Duganella zoogloeoides: one gene and its partners. The protein of the gene in region 3 interacts with the protein of the main gene of each other region in a pairwise test. Links are inferred from orthologs where the notes say so. Each region holds a gene or a part of one and is shown on either strand. Other genes may lie near its edges.

The links.
Region 1: the proteins of SR858_RS10800 (region 3) and secB interact in binary tests that used the Escherichia coli proteins (3 or more experiments, as listed by UniProt). The link is inferred for Duganella zoogloeoides from one-to-one orthologs.
Region 2: the proteins of SR858_RS10800 (region 3) and lysA interact in binary tests that used the Escherichia coli proteins (3 or more experiments, as listed by UniProt). The link is inferred for Duganella zoogloeoides from one-to-one orthologs.

What each region holds. Positions count from the first base shown.
Region 1 is NZ_CP140152.1:5,701,573-5,707,480, forward strand. The notes cover bases 2,955-5,908. They hold secB (protein-export chaperone SecB), read left to right. Parts: upstream 2,955-4,168; coding sequence 4,169-4,648; downstream 4,649-5,908. Other genes in these bases: gpmA (2,3-diphosphoglycerate-dependent phosphoglycerate mutase), read right to left, coding at 2,955-3,169; SR858_RS25035 (rhodanese-like domain-containing protein), read left to right, coding at 3,256-3,714; grxC (glutaredoxin 3), read left to right, coding at 3,730-3,990; SR858_RS25050 (SH3 domain-containing protein), read left to right, coding at 4,712-5,155; SR858_RS25055 (NAD(P)H-dependent glycerol-3-phosphate dehydrogenase), read left to right, coding at 5,152-5,908. Outside these bases: SR858_RS25020 (S41 family peptidase), read right to left, coding at 1-857; SR858_RS25025 (murein hydrolase activator EnvC family protein), read right to left, coding at 865-2,343; more of gpmA, read right to left, coding at 2,423-2,954. UniProt on the Escherichia coli protein: One of the proteins required for the normal export of some preproteins out of the cell cytoplasm. It is a molecular chaperone that binds to a subset of precursor proteins, maintaining them in a translocation-competent state.
Region 2 is NZ_CP140152.1:5,480,981-5,489,209, reverse strand. The notes cover bases 2,714-5,534. They hold lysA (diaminopimelate decarboxylase), read right to left. Parts: upstream 4,853-5,534; coding sequence 3,575-4,852; downstream 2,714-3,574. Other genes in these bases: cyaY (iron donor protein CyaY), read left to right, coding at 5,163-5,498; SR858_RS27800 (hypothetical protein), read right to left, coding at 4,857-5,045; SR858_RS24100 (protein-methionine-sulfoxide reductase heme-binding subunit MsrQ), read left to right, coding at 2,869-3,483; msrP (protein-methionine-sulfoxide reductase catalytic subunit MsrP), read left to right, coding at 2,714-2,855. In the rest of the region: SR858_RS24115 (cytochrome c biogenesis protein ResB), read left to right, coding at 1-548; c-type cytochrome biogenesis protein CcsB, read left to right, coding at 599-1,783; more of msrP, read left to right, coding at 1,875-2,713; SR858_RS24085 (penicillin-binding protein 1A), read right to left, coding at 5,574-7,922; SR858_RS24080 (pilus assembly protein PilM), read left to right, coding at 8,121-8,229. UniProt on the Escherichia coli protein: Specifically catalyzes the decarboxylation of meso-diaminopimelate (meso-DAP) to L-lysine. Is not active against the DD- or LL-isomers of diaminopimelate.
Region 3 is NZ_CP140152.1:2,442,556-2,450,852, forward strand. What follows is about bases 2,202-5,090. They hold SR858_RS10800 (response regulator transcription factor), read right to left. Parts: upstream 4,048-5,090; coding sequence 3,355-4,047; downstream 2,202-3,354. Other genes in these bases: SR858_RS10795 (sensor histidine kinase), read right to left, coding at 2,202-3,350; SR858_RS10805 (Spy/CpxP family protein refolding chaperone), read left to right, coding at 4,251-4,865; SR858_RS10810 (hypothetical protein), read left to right, coding at 4,935-5,090. Outside these bases: SR858_RS10780 (class I SAM-dependent methyltransferase), read left to right, coding at 1-107; SR858_RS10785 (FlxA-like family protein), read left to right, coding at 220-603; SR858_RS10790 (PrpF domain-containing protein), read right to left, coding at 600-1,799; more of SR858_RS10795, read right to left, coding at 1,803-2,201; more of SR858_RS10810, read left to right, coding at 5,091-5,570; SR858_RS10815 (intradiol ring-cleavage dioxygenase), read left to right, coding at 5,651-6,538; SR858_RS10820 (YqaE/Pmp3 family membrane protein), read right to left, coding at 6,592-6,783; SR858_RS10825 (arginine/lysine/ornithine decarboxylase), read right to left, coding at 6,919-8,297. UniProt on the Escherichia coli protein: Response regulator member of the two-component regulatory system CpxA/CpxR which responds to envelope stress response by activating expression of downstream genes including cpxP, degP, dsbA and ppiA.

The DNA of each region.
Region 1 (5,908 bases), 3.3 Mb from region 3 along the record:
CCCGGGGCATAAAACTCGGGGCGGGCATAGAAGGTTTCCTTGGCGCTGGCCAGCTGGCCGTTGGTGGACACCACCGCCGCATCGCGCGGCAGGAAGGCGGCCGAGACGCCGATGGCGCCCGGCACCACGCCACCGGGGTCGTTGCGCAAGTCCAGCACCAGGCCCTTGAGCTTGGGTTCCTTGGCGTACAGCTCATTGATCTTCTTGACCATGTCGTCCAGCGTGGGTTCCTGGAACTGCGAAATGCGCAGCCAGGCGTAGCCCGGCTCGATGATCTTGCCCTTGACGCTCTGCACGCGGATTTCCTGGCGCGTGATGGTCATGGTGAGCGGCTTGTCCTCGTCCTTGCGGCTCAGGGTCAGAGTAACCTTGGAGCCGGGCTCGCCGCGCATCTTTTTCACGCTCTCGTCGAGGTTCATGCCCTTGATCGGCGTGCCGTCGATGCGGGTGATCAGGTCGCCGGCCTTGATGCCGGCCTTGAACGCAGGCGTGTCCTCGATCGGCGACACCACCTTGATGTAGCCGTCTTCGGCGCTCACCTCGACGCCGATGCCGACGAACTTGCCGGACACGGTGTCGCGCATTTCGCGGAACGCGCGTTTATCAAGGTACACCGAGTGCGGATCGAGCGAGGACACCATGCCGGCGATGGCGTCGGTAACGAGCTTCTTGTCGTCAACGCTTTCCACGTAGTCGGTCTTGATCAGCCCGAACACATCGGACAACTGGCGCAATTCGGCCAGCGGCAATGGCGCGCCGGTGACTTTTTGTGCAATGGCGGAAAATTGCAGGGAAGCGGCAACGCCCGCCACCATGCCGATACCGATCAGACTGATACTCTTGAACTTGTTTGCCATGGTTTCCTTAGAACTTCACCCAACCCGACGGATCGAAAGCCGCGCCGCGCAGGCGAAGCTCAAAGTATAGCCCCGATTCTTCGTTGCCACCGCTGTTGCCCACGCTGGCAATCGCATCGCCGGCCTTGACCACGTCGCCGGGACGCTTGAGCAGCGACTGGTTGTTGCCGTAAATGCTCATGTACTGGCCGCCATGATCGACAATGATCAGGTTGCCGAAGCCGCGCAGCCACTCGGCAAACACCACCCGGCCACCGGCCACCGTGTGGATTTCGGCGCCTTCGGCCGCCTTGATGAACACGCCCTTCCAGGCCGGACCGTCGCCGCGCTTGCTGCCATATTTGGCCGCCACGCGGCCATTCACGGGCGCGCGCATCTGCCCCTTGAGGCTGGCAAAGGCGCCGGCCGGCGCCGCCGGTGCCAGTGCGATATCGGCGGCCCTGGCCGGCGGCTCCTTCGGTTCCGGCGGTACCGGCGTGGCAGCGACTTTCGGTTCGTCGGCGTCGATCGGATCGAGCTTGACCGGGGGCGGCGGCGTGACCGGGGTGGCTGGTTGCTGCGGCTTGATGGTGCCCGATTTGCCAGCGTTGGCCGTGGCGGCAGCCTTGGCCGCGGCCTCCCTGGCGGCAGCGGCGCGCGCCAGGCGCTGACGCTCGGCTTCGGCCGCCCTGGCTTTGGCCAGCGCGCGTTGCTCGGCTTCGGCCTTGGCCTTGGCGGCGGCGCGGGCGGCGGCCAGTTGCTCCTGGCGGCGCTTTTCGGCAGCGGCAGCGGCCGCCTGCTCCTCGATCAGCTTGTTCAGGCGCGTGACCAGGCCGCCGAGGCGCTGCTCGTCGCGCTCGACATTCCCGACTTCCTTGCGCTGGGCCACCAGTTTGCTCGAGAGCTGGGCCAGCAGCGCCGCGCGGCGTGCTTTTTCCTGCTCCAGCTTGCTCTTTTGCTGCAATTGTTCCTGGGCGATCTCGCCCAGTTCGTCCTTGGCGTTCTGGGTGGCGGCCTGGTTGTCCTCGACCGCCTTGAGGCTGGTGCGCAAACTTTCCAGCAATTTCGCCTGTGCTTGCGACACGTACGACAGCATTTGCAGGTCGCGGTTGATGCGGTTCGGGTTGTCGCCGGACAGCAGCAGCTTGATGCGGTCCTCGTTGCCGGCCACGTAGTGCTGGCGCAGCATTTGCGCCAGTTGCTGTTGCTGGTCCTTGACGGTCACGCTCAGGCGCTCGCGCTCGGCGCCAAGCGCGGTCAGCTTGCTGTTGGTATCGTTCTGCTCTTGCTGCAAGTCGCGCAGGGCGCGGTTGGCGTCCGAAATCGCCGCTTCCGATTCGGCCAGGGTATCGGCCGCGTCTTCCTTGGCGCTCTCGGTCTTGCCGATGTCTTTCTTGAGGGCGGTGAGTTTTTGCTGCAAGCTCGCGCGTTCGGCCTCGGCCAGCGCCTTTTGCTTGCTGCGCTCGGTCGGCTTGCCCGGCGCGGCGTGCGCCACCGGGACCGCCATCGAAGTTGCCAACGAGGCGGTGACCAGCAGCGCGGCACAGGCGCCGCGCCAGTTATTACTAAGCTTGGAAGAAGACAAATTACTTGGCCTTGCCCTGGTTGGCCACTGCCGCTTGCGCTGCCGCGATGGCGTCGGCGTCGCCGAGGTAGTAGTGGCGGATCGGTTTCAGGTCGGCGTCCAGTTCATACACGAGCGGCTGGCCGTTCGGGATGTTGAGGCCGACGATGTCGTTGTCGCTGATGCCGTCGAGCATCTTAATCAGTGCGCGCAAGCTGTTGCCGTGGGCCGAGATGATGATTTTTTTGCCGGCGCGGATGGCCGGGGCGATGTCCTCGTCCCACACCGGTACCACGCGGGCCACGGTGTCTTTCAGGCATTCGGTCAGCGGAATCTGTTCTTTCGACAGGCCGGCGTAGCGCGGGTCGTTGTACGAGACGCGGTCGTCGGAGACTTCGAGCGCTGGTGGCGGCGTGTCGTAGCTGCGGCGCCAGACCAGCACTTGCTCGTCGCCGTACTTGGCGGCGGTTTCGCCCTTGTCCAGGCCTTGCAGGGCGCCGTAGTGACGCTCATTGAGGCGCCAGTCGTTCTTGATCGGCACATACATCATGTCCATTTCGTCCAGCGCCAGCCACAGCGTGCGCACGGCGCGCTTCAGTACCGAGGTGTACGCCAGGTCGAAGGTAAAGCCCGACTCCTTGAGCACTTTGCCGGCGGCCTTGGCTTCGTTGATGCCTTTTTCGGTCAGATCGACGTCGGTCCAGCCGGTAAAGCGGTTCGACAAGTTCCAGGTGGATTCGCCATGGCGCATGAATACGATTTTGTACATGTGAATAATCTTCAAAGAAAGGTGAGTAAGAACGATCGCTGCTTCTATTTTATAATGCGCGGATTCATTTAAACCATTGGAACCCTGTGAAATTCTTCATTGACAATATTTTCCTGATCGCCGTGGTGCTCGTTTCCGGCGGCGCCCTGCTGTTCCCGATGCTGACCCAGCGCGGCAAGCGCGCCAACCCGGCCGACGTGACGCTCTTGATTAATCGCAGCAAGGCCACCATTGTAGATGTACGCGAGGCGAAAGACTTCGCGCTCGGCCACCTGCCGGACGCGAAGAACATCCCGTTTGCCGAATTCGACCAGCGCATCGGCGAACTGGACAAGTTCAAAAGCCGTACCATGGTCGTTGTGTGCCAGACTGGCGGCATGCGCGCGTCCACCGCCGCCAGCAAGCTCACCAAGGCCGGTTTCACCGCCGTGGTGACCCTCGATGGCGGTATTGCCGCGTGGAAAAAAGCCAACCTGCCGCTGGCAAAGCCCGCACAGGCCAAGCCATCGCTGGCGAAAACGCCGGCGAAACCGCAAGCCAAATAACTGGAAGGAAGCATGATGACTGCCGAAGTGACGATGTACACCACCGCCGTATGCCCCTATTGCATCCGCGCCGAACGGTTGCTGGAAGCGAAGGGCGTGACCGACCTGAAAAAAGTCCGCGTGGACCTCGATCCGCAGCAACGCATGCTGATGATGGAAAAAACCGGCCGCCGCACCGTGCCGCAGATTTACATCGGCGACACCCACGTCGGCGGCTTCGACGACCTGTATGCACTGGACCAGGCCGGCAAACTGACGCCCCTGCTCAACGGCTGATTGAACTTTTCAGTCAACTGCGAGACCAAATACAACGCCGGGCCAGAAAGTCTTGGTTGCGATGATGGTTTTGATACAATTGCCTTCGCGTTGATTTGAGCTGTAGCATTGCCCATACCAAGCACAACTTATATTGAACGGCTACGGCCGTTCTTGTTCACCATAACGAAAGCGCTCCATGTCTGAAGAAAATCTGCAACCAGTATTCCAAATCCAACGCGTCTACCTGAAAGACATGTCGCTGGAACAACCGAACTCGCCAGCTATCTTCCTGGAGCAGGAAGCGCCAAGCATCGAAGTCGCCCTGGACGTCGGCGCCGAGCCACTGGCCGAAGGCATCTTCGAATCGACCGTGACCATCACCGTGACCGCCAAGGTCAACGACAAGGTCGCTTTCCTGGTCGAAGGCAAGCAAGCCGGTATCTTCGAAGCCCGTAACATTCCAGCCGACCAGCTGGACCCGCTGCTGGGCATCGGTTGCCCGAACATCGTGTATCCATACCTGCGCGCCAACATCGCCGACGTGATCACCCGTGCCGGCTTCCCGCCAGTGCACCTGGCCGAGATCAACTTCGAAGTGTTCTACCAGCAGCGCCTGCAAGCCGTGGCTGAAGCCGCCGCTGCCGCACCAGCTGCCGATGGCACCACCACGCACTAAGCAATTCGTAGCATCCGCCGCCGGCGACTCTGCCGGCGGCTGTTTCACCAGACAAGGTTTGCAATGACATTTCCCCGTTTGATCGCCGCCCTGGCCATGACGCTGGCCGCTGCCGCCGGCCAGGCATACGACTTCAAAACGGTGGGCGCCGCGCCTGCGGTGCTGTACGACGCGCCTTCCACCAAGGGTGGCAAACTGTTCGTGGTGCCTCGCGGCGCCCCGCTCGAAGTCGTGCTCACCTATGGCGAATGGATCAAGGTCCGCGATATCAACGGCGACATGGCCTGGACCGAAGCGCGCAGCCTCACCGGCAAGCGCAACGTCATCGTGCGCGCCGCCAACCTCAAAGTACGCAGCACCCCGGACGACGCCGCCACTGCGGCCTTTATCGCCGACAAGGGCGTGCTGCTCGAAGTGCTGGACACCGCCGCCGGCGGCTGGCTCAAGGTCCGCCATAAAGACGGCGTGACCGGCTACGTCAAGAACGCCGATATCTGGGGCGTATGATTCCCGCTCAACAAACCGCAGTAGCCGGCACCCGCAAGGTTACCGTGCTGGGCGCTGGCGCCTGGGGCACGGCTGTCGCCATGGCACTGGCCCAGCGCCACGACGTGCTGCTGTGGGGCCGCAATGCCGCCGCCCTGCACGCCATGGGCGAAGCGCGCGAGAACACCGATTACCTGCCCGGCCACCCGTTTCCCGAACGCCTGCACGTGGCAGCCGATTTCGAGGCGGCGCTGGCCCACCCGGCTGGCCCCGACGGCCTGCTGATCGCGGCCTGCCCGGTGGCCGGCTTGCGGCCGTTATTGAAACAACTGAAACCCCACAACATCGCCCACGTGGTATGGCTGTGCAAGGGGTTCGAATACGACACCGGCCTGCTGCCGCACCAGATCGTGCGCGAAGAGCTTGGCGACGGTGTCGCTGGCGGCGCCCTGTCCGGCCCATCGTTCGCGCAGGAAGTGGCGCGCGGCCTGCCGTGCGCGCTGACCATCGCGTCTACCTCGAGCCAGCTGCGCGACAGCGTGGTGGCTGCCGTCCATGGAGGCAACGTGCGCGTCTATTCAAGCGCAGACCTGGTCGGCGTGGAAGTGGGTGGTGCAGTCAAAAATGTGCTGGCGATTGCCACCGGCGTGGCCGACGGCCTGGGCCTGGGCCTGAATGCCCGCGCCGCGCTGATCACGCGCGGCCTGGCCGAAATTACGCGCCTGGGCACCGCGCTGGGCGGCCAGGCCGAGACCTTCATGGGCTTAACCGGCA
Region 2 (8,229 bases), 3.0 Mb from region 3 along the record:
CCGAAAAAAGCCTGGGCCTGTTTGCCGGTGATGGCAAGGTGGGCGGCTTCGTGTCGATTTCGCAATTCCTGGAAAAAGTGCCGGTCGAAGGCCAGGAAAAGACCGCCGAAGTGTTCATGAAAATCTTGAACGGCAGCCTGTGGGAGCTGTGGCAGGTGGCGCGTGCAAAAGACGGCCTGGCGCCGGTCACCGCCGATGAAGCCCACGGCCGCTACCTGCTGCTGGCCACCAATGCGCTGTCGGACGCGTTTTTCTACGGCGCCCCCGTGTATTTGCAGCTCGATGAGTTCGTGGAAGTGAAGGCGTCGGTGTTCCAGGTCACGCGCTCGCCGGGCAAGAACATCGTGTACTTCGGCTGCGCGCTGCTGGTGCTGGGCGTGTTTTCGATGTTTTATATCCGCGAGCGCCGCCTGTGGGTGTGGATCAAGGACGATGTTGAACATTCTGGCGGCGCCGAGGCATTAATGGCCATGAGCACGCAACGCAAGACGCTCGATTTCGAGCGGGAATTTGTAACATTGAAGGAAAAGTTGCCGCAATCGGCTTAATGTACGATCAGCGTACGCCGAGCGTATGACCAGCGCAGCATGGAGAAATAATGGAACTGACTGAAAAATCAACCCGGACCACCCCCACCGAGGCCACCGGCGGCACCTATGTGCAGGCGCCCGGCTACTTCAAGCGCCTGACCGTCGTGGACTGGCTGTTTGCCGCCGCGCTGCTGGCGGGCGCCGTGTTTGCCTTCAACCGCTACGGCCACTTCATGGACGTGTACGAGGAAGCGATCATGCTGCTGTGCGCGCCCGTGTTCGCGGCGCTGGGCTGGCACTGGAAACCGGTGCGCTGGGTGATGGCGCTGGTCGCGGTGCTGTCCTTGTGGGCGGTCTCGATGTACGCAGGCCAGCTCGACATGGGGACCCAAAAATTCTGGCTGCGGTACATGATCTCGAGCCAGTCGGCGATTTTATGGATGAGCGTGATGTTCTGCCTGTCCACGCTGTTCTACGGGATCGGCTTTGCCGGCAAGTCGGACGCGTGGAGCAGCCTCGGCACCAAGCTCAGCTGGGCTGCCGTGGTACTGGGCTGGACCGGCATGATGGTGCGCTGGTACGAGTCGTACCTGGTCGGTGCCGACGTGGGCCACATTCCCGTCTCCAACCTGTACGAAGTGTTCATCCTGTTCGCGCTGATCACCTCGATGTTCTACCTGTACTTCGAGGACCGTTACAAGACCCGGCAAATGGGGCCGTTCGTGCTGTTGATCATTACTGCCGCCATCGGCTTCCTGTTCTGGTACACCACCTCGCGCGATGCCGCCGAAATTCAGCCGCTGCTGCCGGCCCTGCAAAGCTGGTGGATGAAGATCCACGTGCCGGCCAACTTCATTGGCTACGGTAACTTCGCGCTGGCGGCGATGGTGGCGGTGGCCTACCTGCTCAAATCGTCGAACCGGCTGGTGGACCGCCTGCCGTCGCTCGAGGTCCTGGACGACGTCATGTACAAGGCCATCTCGGCCGGTTTCGCCTTCTTCACCATCGCGACCATCCTCGGCGCGCTGTGGGCGGCGGAAGCGTGGGGCGGCTACTGGTCGTGGGATCCGAAAGAGACCTGGGCGCTGATCGTCTGGCTCAACTACGCTGCCTGGTTGCACATGCGCCTGATGACGGGCTTGCGCGGCCGTCCGGCGGCCTGGTGGGCGCTGGTGGGCCTGTTGGTGACCACGTTCGCCTTCCTCGGCGTGAACATGTTCCTGTCGGGCCTGCACTCGTATGGCAAGCTATAAAACATTTTTCAAGGTTAACTGAGCCGTAATATCTGTTTTCCGGGATTGGTGTAAGGTTGCGACATTGCCTTGTACCTTTTCTGGAGTCAACATGCTGATCAAGCGTAGCCCCAACGGTATCGAACTGCCGTTTTCGTCGGAAATCACACCGCGCGCGCTGTACGAGTCGCGTCGCACCTTCATCAAGCAGGTCGCTGCCGGCGCCATCGGCAGCGCCGCGCTGCTGGAAATGGCCAACCGCGAAGCGTTTGCCCAAGGCGCCGGCCTGGCCAAGCTGCCGGCCAGGCTCAATCCCGCCTATTCGGCGCTCGACAAGCAGACGCCGTACAAGGACGCCACCACCTACAACAATTTCTACGAGTTCGGCACCGACAAGAGCGATCCGGCGGCCAACGCCGGCACCCTGAAAACCCGGCCGTGGACGGTGCAGATCGAGGGCGAAGTCAAGAAACCGATGACGCTCGACATCGATGCACTGCTCAAGCTCGCGCCAATGGAAGAGCGCATTTACCGGCTGCGCTGCGTCGAAGGCTGGTCGATGGTGATTCCGTGGGTGGGCTACTCGTTCTCCGAAATCATCAAGAAGGTCGAGCCGACCGGCAACGCCAAGTACGTGGAATTCATCACCCTCAACGACCGCAAGCAGATGCCGGGCGTGAACAGCCGCGTGCTCGAGTGGCCGTACACGGAAGGGCTGCGCATCGACGAAGCCAATCACCCGCTGGCGCTGCTCACCTTTGGCATGTATGGCGAAGTGCTGCCGAACCAGAACGGCGCGCCGGTGCGCATGGTCTTGCCGTGGAAGTATGGTTTTAAGTCCGCCAAGTCGATCGTCAAGATCCGTTTTGTAAAGGACCTGCCGCGCACATCGTGGAATATCTCGGCGCCGCGCGAGTACGGCTTCTACTCGAATGTGAATCCCGAGGTCGATCACCCGCGCTGGTCGCAGGCGTCCGAGCGCCGCATCGGCGAAGACGGCTTCCTGGCCCGCAAGCGCAAGACGCTGATGTTCAACGGTTACAGCGACGTCGCGCCGCTGTACGCCGGCATGGACCTGAAAAAATTCTATTGAGGCGCTACGCAGCATGGCTTTCAATCCCACCGCGCGCCACACCAGCCTGATCAAGGCGATCGTGTTCCTGGCCGCCCTGATCCCGCTGGCGCGCATGGTCTATCTGACGGTGACCGGGCAACTGGTGGAACCGCTCGAATTCATCACGCGCTCCACCGGCGACTGGACCCTGTATTTCCTGTGCATCACGCTGGCGATCACGCCCTTGCGACGTTTAACCAAATGGAACTGGCTGGTCAAGCTGCGCCGCATGCTGGGGCTGTTCATGTTCTTTTACGGCGTGCTGCACTTCATGACGTTTTTATGGTTCGATCATTTCTTCGATCTGGCTGAAATGTGGAAAGACGTGCTGCGGCGGCCGTTCATCACGGTTGGTTTCATCGCCTTCGTGCTGCTGATCCCGCTGGCGGCCACCAGCACCAACGCCATGATCCGCCGCCTGGGCGGCAAGCGCTGGCAGTGGCTGCACCGGCTGATCTACGTGATCGCGCCGCTGGCGATCCTGCACTTCTGGTGGATGAAAGCAGGCAAGCACAACTTCACCGAGCCGATCATCTACGGTTCGATCCTGGCAGTGCTGCTGGGCTTGAGAGTGTTCTGGGCACTGCGCAAGCAGGCCAAAGCCTGAAACAAGTTCGGGGTCAGTGCCGACATTCGGACACAAGCTCAGCTGCTAAAGCTTGAGTTCGTGTCCGAATGTCGGCACTGACCCCGAAGTGTTAGCTGATCAGCGATTCCAGGGCGTAGAGTTCCGCCGGGGTTTCGCGGCGACGGACGATGTGGGCCGTAGTGCCGTCAACGATGATTTCGGCGGCGCGGCCACGGGTATTGTAGTTGGAGGCCATGGTCATGCCGTAGGCGCCTGCCGAGTGCATCACCAGCAGGTCGCCGGCTGCCACCGCCAGCGCGCGGTCGCGGGCCAGCCAGTCGCCCGATTCGCAGATCGGGCCGACGATGTCGTAGGTCTTGCTCTCGGCCTGGCCTTGCACCACCGGCTGCATGTCCATCCAGGCCTGGTACAGGGCCGGGCGGGCCATGTCGTTCATGGCGGCATCGACGATGCAGAAGTTCTTTTCTTCGCCGTGCTTGATGAATTCCACGCGGGTCAGCAGCACGCCGGTGTCGCCCACGATCGAGCGGCCCGGCTCAAAAATCACTTTGATTGGTTGGCCGTCGTAACGCTCGGCGCGCCAGGCGTCGATGCGGGCGAACACGCGGCCCAGGTAGTCGCCCACCGGCACCGGTGCGGCTTCGCCTGCTTCGCGGTAGTCGATGCCGATGCCGCCGCCCATGTCGAGGTGGTGCAAGGTGATGCCTTCGTCGCCGAGGCGGTCGATCAGTTCAATCAGGCGGTCCAATGCTTCGAGCAGCGGCTGGTCGTCCAGCAGTTGCGAGCCGATGTGGCAGTCGATGCCGGCCACGTCGATATGCGGCAGCGCGGCAGCGGCGCGGTAGGTGTCCAGTGCATCGTCAAAGGCCACGCCGAATTTGCTCGCTTTCAGGCCGGTGGCGATGTACGGGTGGGTTTTCGGATCGACGTTGGGGTTGACGCGCAGCGAGATGCGCGCGGTCTTGCCCATGGACCCGGCCACGTCGTTCAAGCGGTGCAGCTCGGGGATCGATTCGACGTTGAAGCACAGGATGTCGTGCGACAGCGCCAGGCGCATTTCATCGACGCTCTTGCCTACGCCCGAGAAAATCACCTTGCCCGGGTCGCCGCCTGCGGCCAGCACGCGCTGCAGCTCGCCGCCGGAGACGATGTCGAAGCCGGCGCCCTGGCGGGCCAGCAGGTCGAGGATGGCCAGGTTGGAGTTGGCCTTCATGGCGTAGCACACCAGTGCGTCGCGGCCCTGGCAGGCGTCGGCGTACGCGGCGAAATTGCCCAGCAGCGCGGCCTTGGAATAGACATAGGTCGGGGTGCCATGCTCGGCGGCGATGGCGGCCAGCGACACGCCTTCGGCGTGCAGCACGCCGTCTTGATACGAAAATTGCGACATAGAATTATTTAGTGGACGGTACGGTGGTGGGGGACTGCATGGACGGCGGAGCCAGTGGCTCGGCCGGCGTCGGCACGATGGGCGCCGGCGGCTCGGCGGCCGGGGATACCGGGACCGTGCTGCTTTTGGCAGGTTTTGTTACTGGCGGCTTGGGCAGGTAGAGCGGGCCGGGTTGGCCGCAACCGCCGAGCATGACCGTCAGCGCCAGGGTGGCGGCGCCGATAATCGGAGAGACAGCATAACGAATAGGGGATGTCGGGGCAGACTTCACGATAGAATCACGGATTGACTATAGATACTGGAGTTTAGCATGGGCGATTCAGAATTCCTGGCGCAGGCCGAGGCCACCCTCGACGCCATCGAGGCGGCGTTGGACAAATTGAACGACGAAGACATGATCGACGTCGAATGCAGCCGCAGCGGCAATGTGCTCGAAATCGAATTCCTCCACAACGGTTCCAAGATCATCGTCAACAGCCAGGCGGCGATGAAGGAACTGTGGGTGGCGTCGCGCTCGGGCGGCTACCACTATCGCCAAGTCGAAGGCCAGTGGATCAACACCCGCGACGGCTCGGAAATGCTGGCCTCGCTGTCGGAGATGGTCAGCGCGCAGGGTGGGGCGCCCGTGGTGATCACGGCCGGTTAAAAAACTGGGTGCAGATACAACAACGGCGGCCCGAGGGCCGCCGTTTTTTATGCCAGCCCGGCTGGCGAGCTTCCCCTAGAACAACTCGTTCTTGACTGCGTCCTTGGCCTTTTCTTCGGCCGGGGTGCCCTGGTTGGCGCCGTCGATATTGTGCACGCCGGTGCCCGGTGGGTTCTCGGCATAGTAGTACTCGTCGCCGACCAGCATCACGCCTTCCGGTACCGCGCGTTCCTCGATCGGGATGTTCTTGAGCGCCTTTTGCATGTAGTTGATCCAGATCGGCAGCGCCAGGCCGCCGCCGGTTTCGCGGTTGCCCAGGTTGCGCGGCTGGTCGTAGCCGATCCAGGCCACGCCGACCAGCTTCGGTTGATAGCCAGCGAACCAGGCGTCGATCGAATCGTTGGTGGTGCCGGTCTTGCCGGAAATGTCCGGACGCTTGAGCGCCAGCGCCTTGGCAGCCGTGCCGAAGCGCACCACGTCCTTGAGCATGCTGTCCATCAGGAAGGCGTTGCGCTCGTCGATCACGCGGTTCTTTTCGTCGCCGGCCTTGTCGGGCGTCGCTTGCGACAGGATCTTGCCGTCGGCGTCGGTGACCTTGGCGATCAGGTACGGGCTCACCTTGTAGCCGCCATTGGCGAATACGGCGTAGGCGCCGGCCATTTGCAGCGGCGTGACGTTGCCCGCGCCCAGCGCCAGGGTCAGGTACGGCGGGTTCTTGTCGGCGTCGAAACCGAAGCGCGTGGTGTATTCCTGGCCATACTTGGCGCCGATCTTGTGCAGGATGCGGATCGAAATCATGTTTTTCGATTTCGTCAGGCCGCGGCGCATGGTCATCGGACCGTCGTACTTGCCGTCGTAGTTCTTCGGTTCCCACGCCTGGCCGCCGGTCTGACCGGCATCGAACGAGATCGGCGCATCGTTGATGATGGTGGCTGGCGACAGGCCGCGCTCGAGCGAGGCCGAGTAGATGAACGGCTTGAACGACGAGCCGGGCTGGCGCCACGCCTGCGTCACGTGGTTGAACTTGTTGCGGTTGTAGTCGAAGCCGCCCACCATGGCCTTGATGGCGCCATCCTCGGTGCTTGCCGCCACAAAGGCCGATTCGATCTGCGGCATTTGCGTCAGTTCCCAGTCCTTCTCTTCGCGCATCACGCGCACCACGGCGCCCCGGCGGATGCGCTTGTTGGGCGCAGCCTTGTCCGACAGCCAGGCGCGGCCCATGGCCAGGCCGGCGCCGCTGATGCGGATTTCCTCGCCGGAGGCGGTGACCGCCACGATCAGCTGCGGCGTGGCCTGCAGCACGATGGCGGCGATGATGTCGTCGCTGTCCGGGTGGTCGGCCAGCTCGGTCTCGATGGCGTCGTCGGCATCTTCCTTCTTCGACGGAATGTCGATGTACGCTTCCGGGCCGCGGTACGGGTGGCGGCGCTCGTAGTCCATGACACCCTTGCGCAGCGCCAGGTAGGCGGCGTCCTGGTCGGCCTTGGTGATGGTGGTGAAGACGTTCAGGCCACGCGTATACGTGTCTTCCTTGAATTGTTCATAGACCAGCTGGCGTGCCATTTCGGCCACGTATTCGGCGTGCACGCCGAACTCGCTGCTGTCGGTCTTGACCTTGAGCTGCTCGGCGCGCGCTTCCTCGTACTGCAGGTCGCTGATATAGCCGAGCGCGTGCATGCGTGTGAGGATGTACTGTTGGCGCGTGCGCGCGCGCTTGGGATTGACGACCGGATTGTAGGCCGATGGCGCTTTCGGCAAGCCAGCCAGCATGGCCGCTTCGGCCACGGTGATGTCGCGGATATTCTTGCCAAAGTAAATTTGCGCGGCCGACGAGAAACCATAGGCGCGCTGGCCCAGGTAAATCTGGTTCATATAGACCTCGAGAATCTGGTCCTTGCTGAGGTTTTTCTCGATCTTCCAGGCCAGCAGCATTTCATAGACCTTGCGCTTGATGGTCTGTTCGCTAGAAAGGAAAAAGTTGCGCGCGACTTGTTGGGTGATGGTCGATGCGCCCTGCTTGGCGCCGCCGGTGGCGTTATGCACGGCCGCGCGCAGGATGCCGGTGTAATCGACGCCGCCGTGTTCGTAAAAGCGGTCATCCTCGATGGCCAGCACGGCCTTCTTCATCACATCGGGAATGTCCTTGATACGCACCAGGTTGCGGCGTTCCTCGCCGAACTCACCGATCAGGACGTTATCGGCCGAGAAGATCCGCAGCGGCATCTTGGGGCGATAGTCGGTCAGGGTGTCGAGCTCGGGCAGGTTGGGGTAGGCCATTGCCAGCCCGAAGACCACCAGCAGCACGCCGCCCACGCCCAGGCCCAGCACGGACAGGCCGGCCATCAGGAAGAAACGCGATGCGGATCTGGTTTTACGCGGAGTACCGCCGTCGCCGGTGGGAGGAGCCGATTTGGAAGAAGCCATGCAGTTCGATCTTTCTGAAAATAATCCGGGCCATTATAAGCGAGTGCCGAACCAGCGGCGCGCCTGTGGCGGCCCGGTTTTGGTACAGCTAGCATGATCGACCGTAACAAGTGTGGCGAAAGCGAATCGTGCACGACAGAAATACCTTTACACCGATACAGGCTCGACTTACTGTAGGAGTTCACTCTCGGGAGGCGCATGAACGCATTCCAGGCCCTGTTCGGCCCTCGTAATCCGCCGTTGATTGGTATTGACATCAGTACATCTTGCGTACGATTGGTGGAGCTGGCACAGGGCGCCAAGGACG
Region 3 (8,297 bases):
GCCGCCTCGGCAAGCTGCTGCGAATTCCCGGCATGCGCACCTTGGTCGGCTTGTTTACCGTGCTGCTGTCGAAGCACCAGGCCGGGATCGTGGTGCTGCGAAAATAAACGCCAGCGGCCGGTGGTCTTAACGCTGCTTTACATCGCTTTACATGACGCGGGCTTCGGCCCGCGTTTGCTTTGCCGTTAACTCTTTAACAGAAACGTCAAGGAGTAAAAAATGGTATCAGCAATAGGATCGAGCACGGCAGCGGTGAGCACGAATTCGAGCACAAGCAGTGCATCCTCGGAAAGCAGCACCATCGCCAACCTGCAAAAGCAGATGCAGGCGCTGCAGAAGGATTTAACCGAGGCGAACAAGGATACCTCGGAGACGGGCCAGGCCAAGGCCAAGCTGCTGCAAACGCAGGTGGACGCGCTCCAGCAGCAGATCGCCCAGTTGCAGGCGCAGGCCGCGCAGAAGGCTCAACAACAGCAGGCCGCATCGGCTGCATCGGCCACGGCCGCCGATACCGCCACCACCGACACGGCAACCGCCACCAGTACCAGCGCCGCCAAGTCGCGCTACGACACGCTCGGTTCCATCATCGATACGACGGCTTAAACGACACGCTCCATGACGGCGGCCACCAGCGCCGCCGACGCCCGGTACAACGGCACATGGCCGCGCAACAGCACCTGGGCGCTGCGCCGATAGGCGGCGCTACGGATCTCGGGCAGCCCGGCCGCCATGCGCGCCACCACGGTCGCATCGAGGATGCCGGCCGGATTTTCGATGCCGACCTCCACGTCGGCAAACGCGCTGCCAAGCGACGGCACGCCGTGCGCCACCCGCTGCGCCACCGAGCCCGGCACCAGCACGGCCGCCGCCAGGCAACAACCGCCGGACACCGCCATCGACGCGTGCCCCAGTTGCGGCGTGAAGTAGCGGGTGGCGATATTGCCGCCTGCTTGCGGCGCGCCGACGATGCAAATCTTGGGGATGGTTTCGCTGCGCGCCAGCTCGTCTTCGGTCATCAGGGCGCCATCGCGCCGGCGCAAGCCCATGCGCAAGCCCGCTGCCACCCACAGGCGCTGCAAGGTTTGCTTGAAGACCGGGTCGGCATCGAGTTCGGCGATCGATTCGTGCGCGGTCTTGCCCAGCTCGGCCGCATCGCAGATCACCATCGGCACCGCCACATCCACGCACGACACCGAATAGCCGTCGATCAGATCGACCACGCTGCCGGTGGGCAGCAGCCGACCGGTCTTGGCACCCACGGGCGATTGCATGAACAGGTCCACGGCCGGGTAGGCGCCATCGACGCCCGGTATCTCTGCGGTGACGAAGCTGCCGTCAGGCGCCGCCTGCATGCGCGAGACAGTGTTCACGCCCGTGTTGGCGTTGCGTATCCGAAGGTCCGCCGATGAAGTCACCAGGCCGCTATCGGTCGCCCACAACTGCAGGGCAGCCGACATATTGCCGCAATTAACGCTCCAGTCGATGGCGCCGTGGTTGTGCGCCAGCTGGGCCAGCGTGCTGACCAGCACATCGCCTTCCGGGTCCGGTTCGATCGCGGCGAAGAACACCTTGTTGCTGGTGGGGCTGCCGCGTCCCAGGCCGGTGATTTGCTTGTTGCGGTCGTTTTTCCCGGCCAGCGGCACGCCCATCAGGTGGCGCAGCAGTTCTTCGCGCAGTGCCAGGTCCTGCGGTGACCAGCGCTCCCACAGTACCAGCCCGGTGGAGGTGCCGCCGCGCATGTGGTGGACCGGAAATTCCAGCACACCGTGGCGTAGGCGCGGGGCGAAGGATTCATCCATGGCTCAAATCGGCTTGACCGGCAAGATGATCTCCACGCACAGCCCGCCACCCTCGCGGTTGCTGGCACGGATGAAGCCGCCATGCGCTTCGATCACGTGCTGGGCAATTGCCAGGCCGAGGCCGTGGCCTTCGGTGCTGGCGTTGCTGGAGCGGAAGAAGGGCTGGAAGATGGTGTCCAGGTCGGCCGGCGCCACGCCGGGGCCACGGTCCAGCACGCGTATCGACAGGCGTTGCGCACCGGGCAGTGCCTGCACTTGCAGTTGCACCTCGCCGCCCTCGGGGCTGTGCTTGATGGCGTTGCGCACCACGTTTTCGATGGCGCGGCCCAGCAGGTCGGTCTGGCCGATCACGATCACGTCGGCTTCGCCTTGCTGCGTGACGGTGCGCTGCTGGCTGGTCGCTTCGAAACGGGCGTCGTCGGCAATCTGGTCGATCAGGTCGGCCATGCTGATTTCTTCCTGGCTGGCCTTGATGGCGCCCGCTTCCAGGCGGGCCAGGGTGAGCAGTTCACCGACCAGCTTGTCCATGCGTACGCTTTCGCGCTCCACCCGCTCCATCGACGCTGCCATCTTGTCAGGCTGCTGGTGGGCCAGGCCGATTGCGGCCTGCAGGCGCGCCAGTGGCGAGCGCAGTTCGTGCGAGACGTCGTGCAGCAGGCGGGTCTGGCCGTCGATCAGGCTGCGCAAGCGCGCGGTCATGCGGTCGAAGTCGCGGCCCAGGTCGTTGAGCTCGGTACCGCGCTTGCCGGTGGCATTGACAAAGCGCGGCGACAGATCGCCGCCGGCGGCAGCGTCGAACGCCTGGCGCAGCGCCTGGATCGGACGTGAAAAATACCAGGCCAGCAGGAACGAGAACAGCAGGCTGGCCAGCACGGCCGCCATCAGCGGCACCCACGGCGTGAGCGGCTGGAAGCGCGGGCCCATCGGTCCGCGCATGTCGCCGCCTGGCGGCCCGCGCAGATCGGCGCCTGGCGTTGCGCCCGGATTCATCTGGCCTCCTTGTCCACCTTGACCCGCCCGGTTCGGTTGGCCCGGCTGCTCCCAACGCGGTGGCGGCTGGCCACCGGGCATGCCCTCGCGGCTCATGAACATGCGCACGTCGCGGTCGTTGATGCCAAGCAGTGAGCGCTCCTTGTCGTAGCCGCGCATCCGTTCGGACGACGGCAGGAACAGCAGGTAGCGGTTGCCTTGCGGATCGTAGACATGGCGCACCACGCGGCGGCGCTCCTCGTCGCGCAGCAGGGCGCGCGATTCGCGCAGCATGGCGTCGCTGACGATGCGGCCCAGCAGCTCGCGGCCGGCATCGTTGACGGCGTACACGCGGCGGCGGTCCATGTTTTCCAGCATGCGCTTGAGCGCATTGGCGCCGCCAAATTCGAGCGTGGCGGCAGCGGAATTGATCGCCATTTCCGCCGGCGGGCTGGTGTCGATGTCGGTTTGCTCGGCCTGCTGGTTGCGGTTCTTGAGCCACACCGCGCCGCCGATGCCCACGGTGGCCGCCAGTTGCGCCAGCAGGATGCACACGAAGAACTTCCAGAACAAACGGCCCACGGGCTTACTCCTTGATCAGCTGATAGCCCAGGCGATACACGGTTTGCAGGCAGGAGCGGCCGTCGGCGATGGTGCCGAGCTTGTGGCGCAGGCTCGACAGGTGAACGTCGATGTTGCGGTCGAAGCGCGCCAGCGGACGGCCCAGGCCCTGTTCCGACAGGGTGTTCTTGCTGACCGGGCGGCCGGCGTTGCGGGCCAGCACTTCGAGCAGGTTGAATTCGGTGCTGGTCAGCTCCAGCTTGCCGCCGGCCCAGGTGGCGCGCCGCTGTTCCGGCCACATGGTCAGCTGGCCGACCACGATGGCCGAGGCGTTGCCGCTATCGGCCGGCACGCTGTGGGCGCGGCGCAGGATGGCGCGGATGCGCGCGGTCAGTTCGCGCGGGGTGCACGGTTTGGCGACGTAATCGTCGGCGCCCAGTTCCAGGCCCACGATGCGGTCGGTGTCGTCGCCGCGGCCGGTCAGCATCAGGATCGGCAACTGGCTGTTGGTGCGGATGCGGCGCAGGGTTTCCAGGCCATTCATGCGCGGCATCATGACGTCGAGGATGGCGATCGCATAGGCGCCCGTACTCGCTTCGATGGTGCCGGCCTCGCCATCGTGCACGGCCTTGACGTCGAAACCTTCCTGTTCCAGGTATTCCTTGAACATGCCGACCAGTTCGATGTCGTCGTCTATCAGCAGTACTTTGCTCTTCATGTGCAGCGATTCTTTCTATGGGGATCGCCCATCATAACAGCCCTTGTATACGGAAAGGGGCGTTTTACCCCGTTTTACAACGCGTTGCCTTTCAGAAATTAACTGTCAAAACGGCCTCTTTACGCGTTTTTACGTTGCTCTTACGTCACTTAACACCGGGCAACTAGACAATGATGGTTCCCTGAGCAACCCGAGGATGACGCATGAAAAACACCAAACAACGCTTGAACCATATCCTGCTGGCTGCCGCCGTGGCGCTGCCGCTGCTGTCCGCCGCTGGCGCCGCCCGCACCGAAGAAATCAATGGCGAGCACCCGCCTGCCATGGACGGCGGCGAGCATGGCGGTCCTGGAGGCCGCAGTGGCCCCGGTCCTGCTGGTCTGGATCGTGGTCCCGGCAATGATCCCCATGGTGCTGGCGGTCCGGGCGGCCTGCCACCCGGCTTCGGTCCAGGACCCGGCTTCGGTCCCGGCCCCGATGGACACCCACCGCTGTTCCGCGACGTGGAACTGACCGACGCCCAGGAAGACAAGATATTTGCCATCCTGCACGCGGAAAAGCCTTACCTGCGCGAACAAGCCAGGGCTGCCGCCAAGGCCGACGAAGCGCTGCGGGCGCTCGCCACTGCCGACAAGTACGACGATGCCAAGGCCGCGTCGCTGGCACAAGCGGTCGCCACGGCCGGCGCCAATATCGCGCTGCAGCACGTGCGCACCCGTCAAAAGCTGCTGGCCGTACTCACGCCGGAGCAGCGCCAGAAACAGGCCGAACAGCGTAAAGAGCGCGACGACCGCCAATCCCGCCGTCCACGCGGCTAGGCCAGCCTGAGCTGTCAGCAAGTCATTAATGAGTCGTACTGAGCTTTAACTTTATTTGCGGAGCATCCCATGTCGATCAGTGCCATCAATTCCACCTCTGCCACCAGCGCCGCCAGCTTCCTGAGCCGTGTGGGTAGCAGCAATGCCGCCAGCAGCGCGGAAGCCGCGCGCCGGCCGCCACCGCCTGACGGCGGCGGCCTGATCGGCGCCATTTCGGATGCCCTTGAATCGATCGGCATCAGCGACCTGTCCACCGCCGGCACCGACACCAGTACCGCCGACACCGAAGCGGGCGCCAGCAGCGACGAAGTGGCGGATGCCCTGGGCGGCTTCCTGCAAAGCCTGATGGGGGCGCTGCACGCCCAGCACGCCAGCAGCAGCGAGGCGTCGTCCGCTTACAGCGAAGGCCAGGGGCAGGGCGGCCCGGGCAAGCTGGAAACCGACCTGCAAAGCCTGCTGTCGAAGCTGACGTCGGGGGGCAGCGAGAGTGCCGACAGCAGCGACGGCTTGAGTGACCTGGAGGCAGCATTCCAGAACCTGCTCGACAAGGTGGACACCAGCACCGCCGGCAGCGACAGCACCAGCGGCACCAGCGGCACCAGCGGCAACGACACCAGCGCCAGGCTGGCCAGCTTCCTGCAAGCCTTGCAGTCGAAGGTGGGCAGCAGTGGCAGCAGCGGCAACCTGGTTAACACGACGGTGTAGCCCAACAAATCCAGCCAGCCAATCGCCGCGCATGCCGCCGGCGGTTTTATTTCTTGAATTTTCAGAGTAGAGGAGCAAGCATGGACCACCATGATGACCACCACCCGCATGACCACAGCCTGGCCGCCGACCTGGCCGCCATGCTCAACCTGAGCAGCGACCGCCGCCAGACCTTGCGCTGGCTGCTGGCCGGCGCGTCGGCGCTGCCGATCCTCGGTTGCGGCGGTGGTTCGGACTCGGACACCTCGACCGGCACAACCACCACCACGCCGGCGACCGGCACCACCACCACGCCCGTGACCACCACCACGCCGACCGGCTCGTGCTCGGTGATTCCGGAAGAAACCGGCGGCCCGTATCCGGCCGACGGCACCAACAGCAATGCCAGTGGCGTGGTCAATGTGCTCACGCAGTCGGGCGTGGTGCGCAGCGATATCCGCAGCAGCTTCAATGGCGCCACCGGCACGGCGGCCGGCGTGCCGCTGACCATCAAGCTGCAAATCGTCAATGTAGGCGGCAGTTGCGCCACGCTGGAAGGCTTCGCCGTCTACCTGTGGCATTGCGACCGCGACGGCAACTACTCGCTGTATTCGAGCGGCGTGACAACGCAGAACTACCTGCGTGGTGTGCAGGTGAGCGACAGCAGCGGCAATGTGAGTTTTACCTCGATTTATCCGGGCTGCTATTCGGGTCGGGTGCCGCACGTGCACTTCGAGGTGTATCGCACGCTGACGGCGGCCACCAGCGCCTCGAACCGCCTCAAGACGTCGCAATTCGCATTCCCGGATGCGGCCAGCAACGCCGTGTACGCCACCGCCGGCTACAGCGCCAGCGTGCGCAATATGGCGCAGATCAGCCTGGCGACGGACAACGTGTTCAGCGACGGCGCAACGCTGCAAACGGTGACCATCACCGGCAATGTCACCGATGGCTACGTGGCGACGCTGACGGTAGGGGTCGCGGCCTGACGGGAGGCAGGCGTTTGCACAGGAATAAAGGCAGCCGAGGCTGCCTTTATTGTTTACCGTCCGCCCATGGCGTTGCGGATTTTCTGGTCGGTCTTGTACTGGCTCAGCGCGTACACGGCCCAGATCGCGGCGGGCAGCCAGCCGATCACCGTGACTTGCAGGATCAGGCAAATGATGCCCGCCATCGGACGACCGATGGTGAAAAAGGTGAGCCACGGCAGCAGCAGTGCAATGATCAGGCGCATACGTTTATCTCTCTTGGCCTGCGAACGACAGGAGCGTTCGGACAACATGTCCGTAGAGCCAATTTAGCATAAAAAAAGAGCGGCCGAAGCCGCTCTCTCTTGTGCAGTGTGAGGCAGTAAACACTGCCCGCTACATCACTGTTTCACGCAATCGACGAAGTAACCACGCTTGCCGTCCACTTCGCGTTTTACCAGGCCGTGCACATCGGTTTCGAAGCCGGGGAAGCGCTCGTTGAAATCGCGCGCGAAGCGCAGGTAATCGACGATGGTCTTGTTGAAACGCTCGCCCGGGATCAGGAGCGGAATGCCCGGTGGGTAAGGCGTCAGCAGGATCGACGTGATGCGGCCTTCCAGGTCTTCGATCGCCACGCGCTCGATTTCGCGGTGGGCCATCTTGGCAAATGCGTCCGACGGTTTCATGGCCGGGATCATGTCCGACAAGTACATCTCGGTGGTGAGGCGCGCCACGTCGTAGGCCTTGTAGAAGTCGTGGATCTGCTGGCACAGGTCGCGCAGGCCCATCGACTCGTAGGTCGGGTTGGCCGCCGCGAACTCTGGCAGGATGCGCCACATAGGCTGGTTCTTGTCGTAGTCGTCCTTGAACTGCTGCAGCGCCGTCAGCAGCGTGTTCCAGCGGCCTTTGGTAATGCCGATGGTGAACATGATGAAGAACGAATACAGGCCGCACTTCTCGATGATCACGCCGTGTTCGGCCAGGTACTTGGTGACGATCGACGCCGGAATGCCGCTGTCGGCGAACTGGCCGTCGAGCGACAGGCCCGGGTTGACGATGGTGGCCTTGATCGGGTCGAGCATATTGAAGTTGGGCGCCAGGTCGCCGAAGCCGTGCCAGTCGTCTTCCGCCTTGATCACCCAGTCTTCGCGCGAGCCGATGCCTTCTTCGGCAAACTCCTGCGGGCCCCATACCTTGAACCACCAGTCTTTGCCCCACTCGGCGTCGATCTTCTTCATGGCGCGGCGGAAGTCCAGCGCTTCCAGGATCGATTCTTCCACCAGCGCGGTGCCGCCCGGCGCTTCCATCATGGCAGCCGCGACGTCGCACGAAGCGATGATCGAGTACTGCGGCGACGTGGACGTGTGCATCAGGTACGCCTCGTTGAAGGCGTCGCGGTCGAGCTTGACCGACTCCGATTCACGCACCAGTACTTGCGAAGCCTGCGACAGGCCCGCGAGCAGCTTGTGGGTCGATTGGGTCGAGAAGATCATCGACTCCTTGGCGCGCGGACGGTCCTTGCCGATCGCGTGCATGTCCTTGTAAAAATCGTGGAAGGTGGCGTGCGGCAGCCAGGCTTCGTCGAAGTGCAGGGTGTCGATCTGGCCGTCGAGCAGTTCGCGCAGCGTTTCGACGTTGTACACCACCCCGTCGTAGGTCGATTGCGTGATGGTCAGGATGCGCGGCTTCTTGTTGACGGCTTCGCGCGCGAACGGGTTGGCTTCGATCTTGCGGCGGATGCTCTCCATCGAGAATTCGGCCAGCGGGATCGGGCCGATGA